Regions from separate parts of the Jilunia laotingensis genome, predicted to be linked through region 2. Evidence: riboswitches for the same ligand, from Rfam matches in the RefSeq annotation. Region 2 holds a riboswitch; the other holds the start of a gene.
The links. Region 2 has a riboswitch for cobalamin ahead of H8744_RS14145 (TonB-dependent receptor plug domain-containing protein). Riboswitches for the same ligand answer to the same signal wherever they lie in the genome.
Positions count from the first base shown of each region.

Region 1 (3,913 bases), 480 kb from region 2:
TGACCGTAAGTTGCTTTCTCCGGTTCATTGTTGGGATCGGTCTTGTCCAATGCATGCTGGTAGGTATAATTTCCGGAGAGATTGATCCGTAGCTTCTCCAGAGGCTGCATTGTAATAGTTCCGGTCACGTCGATTCCTTTGATTTCCGCTTTGCCGAGGTTTGTCATTGTCCATACGAAAATATCTTTTGTCGGAGTGGCAATGATCTTATCTGTTACCTTATTATAATAAGCATCTACCGTAGCAGATAAATAGGGTAAAAATTCATTGATCGCTTTACTATAAGTAAGTCCCAGGTTGTATTGCCTCGTATTTTCGGGGCGAAGGGTTACTGTTCCTATCTTTCCGTAGTATAAATCGTTGAAATTCGGAAGGCGGAAAATGCTTTTGTAGAAAAAACGTATTCTGAATTCTTCTTCGTTGAACGGTTTAAAAGAGGCACTGACATAAGGACTTAGTTTATGATGATTCTTCCCGCTTTCTCCTTCTTTTGTTTTTTCATTTATCATTGTTGCCAATGCAGAAGCGGATAGGGTCACCCATTCGTTTACATATTTACCGGCCAGTACGGTTAGCCATGAATAACGGGTGGGGTAGGCAAAGTCGGGTAAGTTCGCATTAAGGGTATTGATACTTCCGTCCGTGGATAGGGAGAAGGAGAGATTGTCCAGAAAACGATACAGAACGGAAGCTGACAAATAATATTCTTGCTGATAGTAACTATTGTCCTGTTTCTTTTCAGAGTTCTTGTAAGACGGATCGAGGTATCGTTGATAGTTCCAGTTCCATTTTGCTGAAGTCTGGAATGCCCACTTACGGTTGAATTCCTTTTTATATTGGCTCTGGATAAAGGTGTTTTTATCCCATAAATGCTGGGCGGCAAAATCATAATAAAAGGTCGTTGCGTTGGGCAATCCTCGCGAAGATTGGTAATAATATGCCTTTACCCTCCATTGTTCTTTGTCGGAGAAGTTTCCGAACAGTCCGATTTCAGCGCGTAAGTTTTCTACCTGGGTATTCTTTCTTTTTTCACGGGAGGTGAGATCACCTTTATCACCGTAATGCAGTGTGAAAGGGTAATGTCCATCTGCCGACATCCATTCTCCGTTGGCGGACAATGCCCATTTGCTGTTCAGTTGTTGTTCTATCAGTAACGATGGGTTCACCAATCCCCAAGAGCCTGTTTTGAACGAGGCATGAATATTGGTCTTTTTAGTATTCTTAAAGCGGGGTGTCAAAGTTTGTATATTCAGCAAACCTGCCGATGCGAAGAATCTTGCTGGTTGGAATATGTTATCACTCTGTCCGTTACTTAAAGAAAGCCTGTCCACATTGTCTAATGAAAAGCGTCCGATATCAATCTGACCGGTTTGGCAATCAGTCAGTGTGATACCATCATAGCCGACAGCGGTATGCTCAGCCCCTAGGCTTCGAAGTGATACTGTTTTCAATCCGCCTATACCCCCATAATCTTTTACCGTCACACCGGCAAAGTGTTTCACTGCATCGGATACTTGCAAGACATTCAGGTTTTTCAATTCATCTTTAGAGAAAATCTGTATGGGGGCTGCCGAACGTACCTCTTGTGTCTGGTAGCGGTCAGCGACTATCACTTCCGGAATGGTGTAAATATGTGTGGTATCCACTTTTTGCTGTTGTGCAAAAAGTGTGGGAGTACAATAGTAACAGTATAAGATGACTCCCAAGAGTCTATATTTAAAATTCAGTTTCAATCTGTTCATTCAATTCGTTTTGCATTAAAATGTCCGGGCGAAATCACTTCGACCGGACACGATAATAAACTTGGCAGAGTTTATTTTAATCATACTTTCTCTGAATCAGAGTGGTGAATGAAATGATGGATAGAATTATCCGGCTCATTAGACTCAACGCTTTTTCCACGAAAGCAATGAAATTGGATTTGCATGGTAGGTCTTCTGACTTGTTCCTGTTACGAACTGCCTTCCCGGTTTTCCCAGTGGCAAATTGAGTTAGTTGTCCATAACATAGATAGAACTTACAGCAGCGGGACTGTTCAGGATTCGCACCTGATTCCCTTTTAATCGCATTCTCTGTGAAAGGAGTTTGCGAACCAATGCGAAGGCAAAGATAGAAAGAATATTTAGATAATGGTCAATGATAGTAGATATTTTATCAATAAAGAGAATCAATATTCAAGCATGGTCTATGGTGGCATCAATATTCGGTTTTCAATTTAATGCCCAATGCCTGTTATCTATTTTCTCACTGCGTTGGGCTTTTTCCCATAAAGTAAGAATCTCAGGTTCATGTAAATCAATCATTCATTTACTTTAGCTATTACTTTTGCAGGTACTTGCCCGTCTACTATTCTATCTAACACACTAATAGAATATTCATAATCGCCATAAGTAAAATGAATATGTGGCGGGTTATGGTCTTTCCAATAAAGGCTTATTATGATGCCAAAGAATCTACAAATTTCAGGCATAACAACTATTCTTTTAATTCAGACACAAATGTGACTAATTAGTTTCATTTGGACAAATTAAAAAGTATAAAATAAATGCGTATTTTAGAAATCAATTCTATTGCTTTAAGAAAATAATCATGTATTTTTGTAGGATATAGAAAACACATTGATTAGAATGATGAAGCATATAGAATACCTCTTGAGAACAATTTTGGTGCTATGTTTGTGTTCATGCAAAAGCGGAAATGCTTCCGTTCCTGCAGACAATACACAACAAGATACAATTACAACATTTACCTTGCCCACCATCCCCGTAATGCTAACAACACCAGAGCAACGGGCGGACTTTATAGTCAAACATTATTGGGACAATACGAATTTTGCCGATACCAATTATATTCATCATCCCGAAATTATAGAACAAGCATGGGCGGATTATTGTGACCTTTTGAACCATGTAACATTGACTACAGCCCAAGAAGCCATTAAAGCCGCCATCAACAAAGCAGGAGCGGAAAGAAAAGTTTTCAATTACATGACCGATCTGGCAGATAAGTACCTGTACGACCCCAATTCCCCTATGCGCAATGAGGAATATTATATCCCCGTGCTTGAAGCAATGATAACCTCCCCTATTCTAAATGAAACTGAAAAAATCCGCCCAAAAGCAAGATTGGAACTGGCGCAAAAGAACCGTGTCGGCACAAAGGCTCTCGACTTTACCTACACGGTAGCATCAGGTAGACAAAGTACACTTTATCAAATAAAATCAGACTATACACTTTTGTTTATCAATAATCCGGGATGTCATGCCTGTACCGAAACGATCAATGCCATAAAAAATATTCCCATGATCGAAGAGCTAATAAAGAAAAAAAGAATGATCATACTTTCACTTTATCCGGACGAAGAAGTTGACGATTGGAGAAAGCATCGTTCTGAATTCCCATCCGAATGGATTACCGCATATGATAAATCGCTTACACTCAAAACTGAAAATTTATATGATTTAAAAGCCATCCCTACCCTTTATTTATTGGATTCGGATAAAACGGTTATCTTAAAAGACGCATCGGCTCAAGCTATTGAAGAGTGGCTGATTAACAATATCTCCTTAATTCCATAACCTAATGTCTTTCATATAAATGCAAATCGTTTTCCGTACGCACTACGAAAATAAAAGTACGTACTCTTGCTATCCAAGAATACGTACTTAAAGATGAATTAATTAGTATTTTAAGAGATCGTTAAAATACTAATTCTTCATATTGACAAATCAATGACCTTCCTATACACCTAAGAACTCCTCAGTACTTTAATGATGTATTTTCCCGGTGCCTCAATCTTGCTCCAATTGTTTTTCGCGAGCAGTTTCCACACGGGTGTCCCTTTTTCGCCATAGTTGGACAGGCTCAATATGGCCTTGATTTCATTCATTTCGGTTATTTTGTGTAGCCTCAG
Region 1 covers NZ_JACRTF010000001.1:3,182,077-3,185,989, forward strand. Annotated here, with positions in the region: gene H8744_RS12110 (TonB-dependent receptor plug domain-containing protein) at 1-1,742, opposite strand, end outside; cobalamin riboswitch at 1,912-2,112, opposite strand; partial or broken gene H8744_RS18900 (DUF4160 domain-containing protein) at 2,211-2,470, opposite strand; gene H8744_RS12115 (DUF5106 domain-containing protein) at 2,628-3,578, shown strand; gene H8744_RS12120 (DUF4373 domain-containing protein) at 3,749-3,913, opposite strand, start outside.
Region 1: linked by a shared signal. The riboswitch ahead of H8744_RS12110 (TonB-dependent receptor plug domain-containing protein) and the one ahead of H8744_RS14145 (TonB-dependent receptor plug domain-containing protein) in region 2 are both predicted to bind cobalamin.

Region 2 (3,913 bases):
TTTATTCCCCAAAAAGTTTTAATAGATCAATCTCACCCCAATAGAGATGGGTATAGCTCGCTATCACATTCTTATACCGGAAAATGGGCGTATCCACCGGTCTGCCTTTGGCACTATATACTTGGACAACAGATGATAATGCAGTTTGAGCCATCTGTGTATAATGGAATTCATGTCCGCGAAGCAACTGTCCGTTGTACTCAAACTGACGATAACCCAACTTCAGTTTACAATTTTCCGCATCGATATCGATAGGCAATACACCCGTCATCCGCATCTGCGAACCGCGTTGCCGGACGGTATTCGAAAGATATATCATTCCACCGCACTCGCCAAGTATCCTTCCACCGCTCTCCGCATAATCAGCAACAGACTTCAACAGGGCATGATTCTTGCAAAGTACTTCCATGTTTTTTTCGGGATATCCCCCCGGCAGATATAAAAGATCGGTTTCCTGGGGAATTTCATGATCCGACTCCGGATCGATAAAAGTCACACGGCCCATGCCTTGCAATATATCCAAATGTTCCTGATAAATAAAAGTAAAGGATTCTTTGTTACGGGCTACCACAATATTCCAGTTCGTACTCTCTTGAAAAGCGATCTTCCCATCATTCCCATTCCAAGGAGTGAACGGGCAGGTACACTTCTGCAACAATGCGTCGAAATCTATGTTTTCACGGATAATGGTTTCCAGATGCAGCTTATCTTTAGATTCGAGTTTGTCCTCCCTGACATCCAATCCCAAATACCTTTCATTGACATCCAAGCTATCATCCTTAGGGATACAACCGAAGCACTCTACTCCGGTATCCGCACACGCTTCCCGAAGTATTGCGGCATGGCTTGCAGAACCCACCTTATTAAATAGAACTCCCGCCAGATGCACCCTCGGATCGAACGTATCATAACCATTGATCAGTGCTGCAACAGAATAGGCGGAAGAACGAGCATCTACCACCAATATAACGGGCAAATCCAACAGTCCCGCTATCTCAGCACTCGATCCACGCGAACGGTCATAACCATCGAACATCCCCATCATCCCTTCCAAGACACAGACATCCGCATCGGAACCATAGTGTGCATACAGCTCGCGCACATGACTTCCTGATGCCATAAATGTATCCAGATTAACCGATGCCCGACCGTTACAAACAGAGGTGTGAAATTTCGTATCGATGTAATCGGGACCGCACTTGAAGGGCTGCACCTTCATGCCTCTTTGTGCCAAGACTGCCATAATTCCACGGGCAACCGTAGTCTTACCGCAACCCGAAGTCGGTGCGGCAATCAAAAACTGGGGTATAACTCTATTCTGCATTGGGTAGTGTTTAGTCAGGACAAAGATATACATCCTTTGGGAATATTCGGTATCTTTATCTTTCTTAATTCAAAACACCCCTTCCCATCAAAACTAAAATAATTTATTATTAACTTCTGTTGTATTTCTCATTATTCTTCCTACCTTTGTCCCGGATTTAGTAACCGGACTATCACATAGTTCGGTGAAAGGGAATCCGGTGCGAAACCGGAGCTGTACCTGCAGCTGTAATCCTCATGAAGTTGATTGGATGATCAATGCCACTGTTTCAGTAAATGAGACGGGAAGGTTTCCAATCAGAGGAGAGCCAGAAGACCTGCTAAGTCATTAAACCGAAACACGGGACTTCCAGGAACAGAAGTTGTGTCCATACCAAATTGCGCTTTGTATCCGCAAATTTTCTGTGGCCTCTCCTCTTGAGGGATTTTCTCTGTTTCATTTTAGTATATGAATAAAATGAAGCATCCGATGAAATATCTATTACCCGTTCTCTTATTGATGGGAACAGAATCGCTTTGTGCGCAAAGCATACTTAATAAAGACAAAGAACTGTCCGTTTCACTTGGTGAAGTGGTTGTAACAGGTACTGGAACCGAACATTACCTTAAAGACGCTCCCGTACAGACCGAAGTCATTACGGGCAAAGCACTCGACAACTACCAGGGACGAAGCATTGATGATCTGTTGGGCGGGCTTTGCGCTTCCCTCAGTTTCAACAGCAATGATATGGGAAGCAACATCCAGCTGAACGGACTCAACAACGACTACATCCTTATCCTCATCAACGGACGCCGCATCAATGGTGACAATGGCGGGCAAAACGATCTGAACCTCATCAATGTAGCCAATATCGAACGGATCGAAATAGTGAAAGGTGCCGCCTCCTCGCTCTACGGATCGGATGCCATAGCCGGAGTCATCAACATCATTACCAAAAAGAACAAAGACAAATTCAGCGCATCCAACAACACGCGCATAGGAAGTTACGGAGATGTCAACCAATACAATCAGATCGGATTTAAAAATAAGAAGTGGAATTCAAACACTAGTTTCAGCGTAAAACATACGGACGGTTGGCGCAATACAGACCTCGAGTATTACCATTATGAACTCCGCGAAGGAACCGTCACCCGAACCGTAAACCGGAACACCAATTTCAATCTGCGTGAGGAGTTGACTTACAAGGTGAACAAGAAACTGACATTAGGAGCTGATGCCTCCTATTATCAAAAGAATATGTACCGCTTGAGAGGAGCCTACAAATATGCATTGAACGACTACTTTTACCGCAATCAAAGCTATGGAGCCAACGCCCGTTACAATCTTTCAGGATACAATTACCTGAGCGCTGAGGTTTCATACGACCGTTATCAATATTATTACGATTATACCGCCCGTGAGATCACCGATGATTTCGACAAGGAAACAGGAAGGCGAATCACCCACTACCCGGGTGATCGCATTTTGCAAACTCAGCAGCAACAGGTACTGGCACTCGTGAAAGGAGTGTTCTATCTGACGGAGAAAAATATCCTGAGCGTAGGTTTGGAACACAAACATGATTTCCTGAAAGCCCCCCACCGTATCGAATCGGAAGATGCCAGCGTCTTTACCAGTTCCGTATACGCGCAAGACGAATGGGACTTTACCGAACGCTTCAACGTCACCGCTGGTGTACGTGCCGTTTATCACAAAGAGTTCGGTGCCAAGCTGACTCCCAAAGTATCCGCTTTATACAAATTGGGGGACTTCAATCTGCGAGGCACTTACTCCTACGGCTTCAAGGCTCCTACCCTGAAAGAACTGTACTACAATTATGTGGGAAATATGATGAATAAACTCAAATCATATTATGGCAACAAAGACCTGAAACCACAGACATCCAACTATGGTGCCGTAAGTGTGGAATACAATCTTCCGAAATTCCGGATGAGCGTGACCGGATATTACAACCGGATAAAGGATATGATCGAATTGACCCCTATCCCCATACCTGCCGAAGATAAATTCCTAGAAGTGCAGGAAGCCAAACAGTATAAAAATCTGGCAAAGGCACGTTCCTTCGGGGCAGATGTCGATTTAAGCTATCAAATACTGCCGTCACTGACCGTCAGCGGAAGCTACAGCTATGTAGATGCACAAGCGCAGTACGCAGGCGATCCCAGTGATGCCAATTACATGAAATATGTTCCCATAAACGGTTCATCCAAGCACAACGCTACTTGGAAAGCCAACTGGGGGCACGGTTGGAAACTCTACCAACTGGATGTAAGCATTTACGGAAAGTATCAATCAACCCGTTATTATCTGACCGACGGAAATGGTGACGGCTATCAAACCTGGCGCATCAACACATCACATTCCGTACTGAACACTAAAAAATGGAAACTGAACATAAATGCCGGCATAGATAATATTTTCAATTACGTCGACCGGACACCTTTCGGATGGAATCACGGTTCTACCACCCCCGGACGTACTTACTACGCTTCCGTCACTGTGAAATTTCAAAACAATTCCAAATAACCCTATTATTAAACAATTGAAGTATGAAACAAATGAAGTATTACCTGATGGCAGCCATGATGC
Region 2 covers NZ_JACRTF010000001.1:3,663,114-3,667,026, reverse strand. Annotated here, with positions in the region: gene H8744_RS14150 (cobyrinic acid a,c-diamide synthase CobB) at 2-1,324, opposite strand; cobalamin riboswitch at 1,466-1,662, shown strand; gene H8744_RS14145 (TonB-dependent receptor plug domain-containing protein) at 1,793-3,850, shown strand; gene H8744_RS14140 (sirohydrochlorin cobaltochelatase) at 3,874-3,913, shown strand, end outside.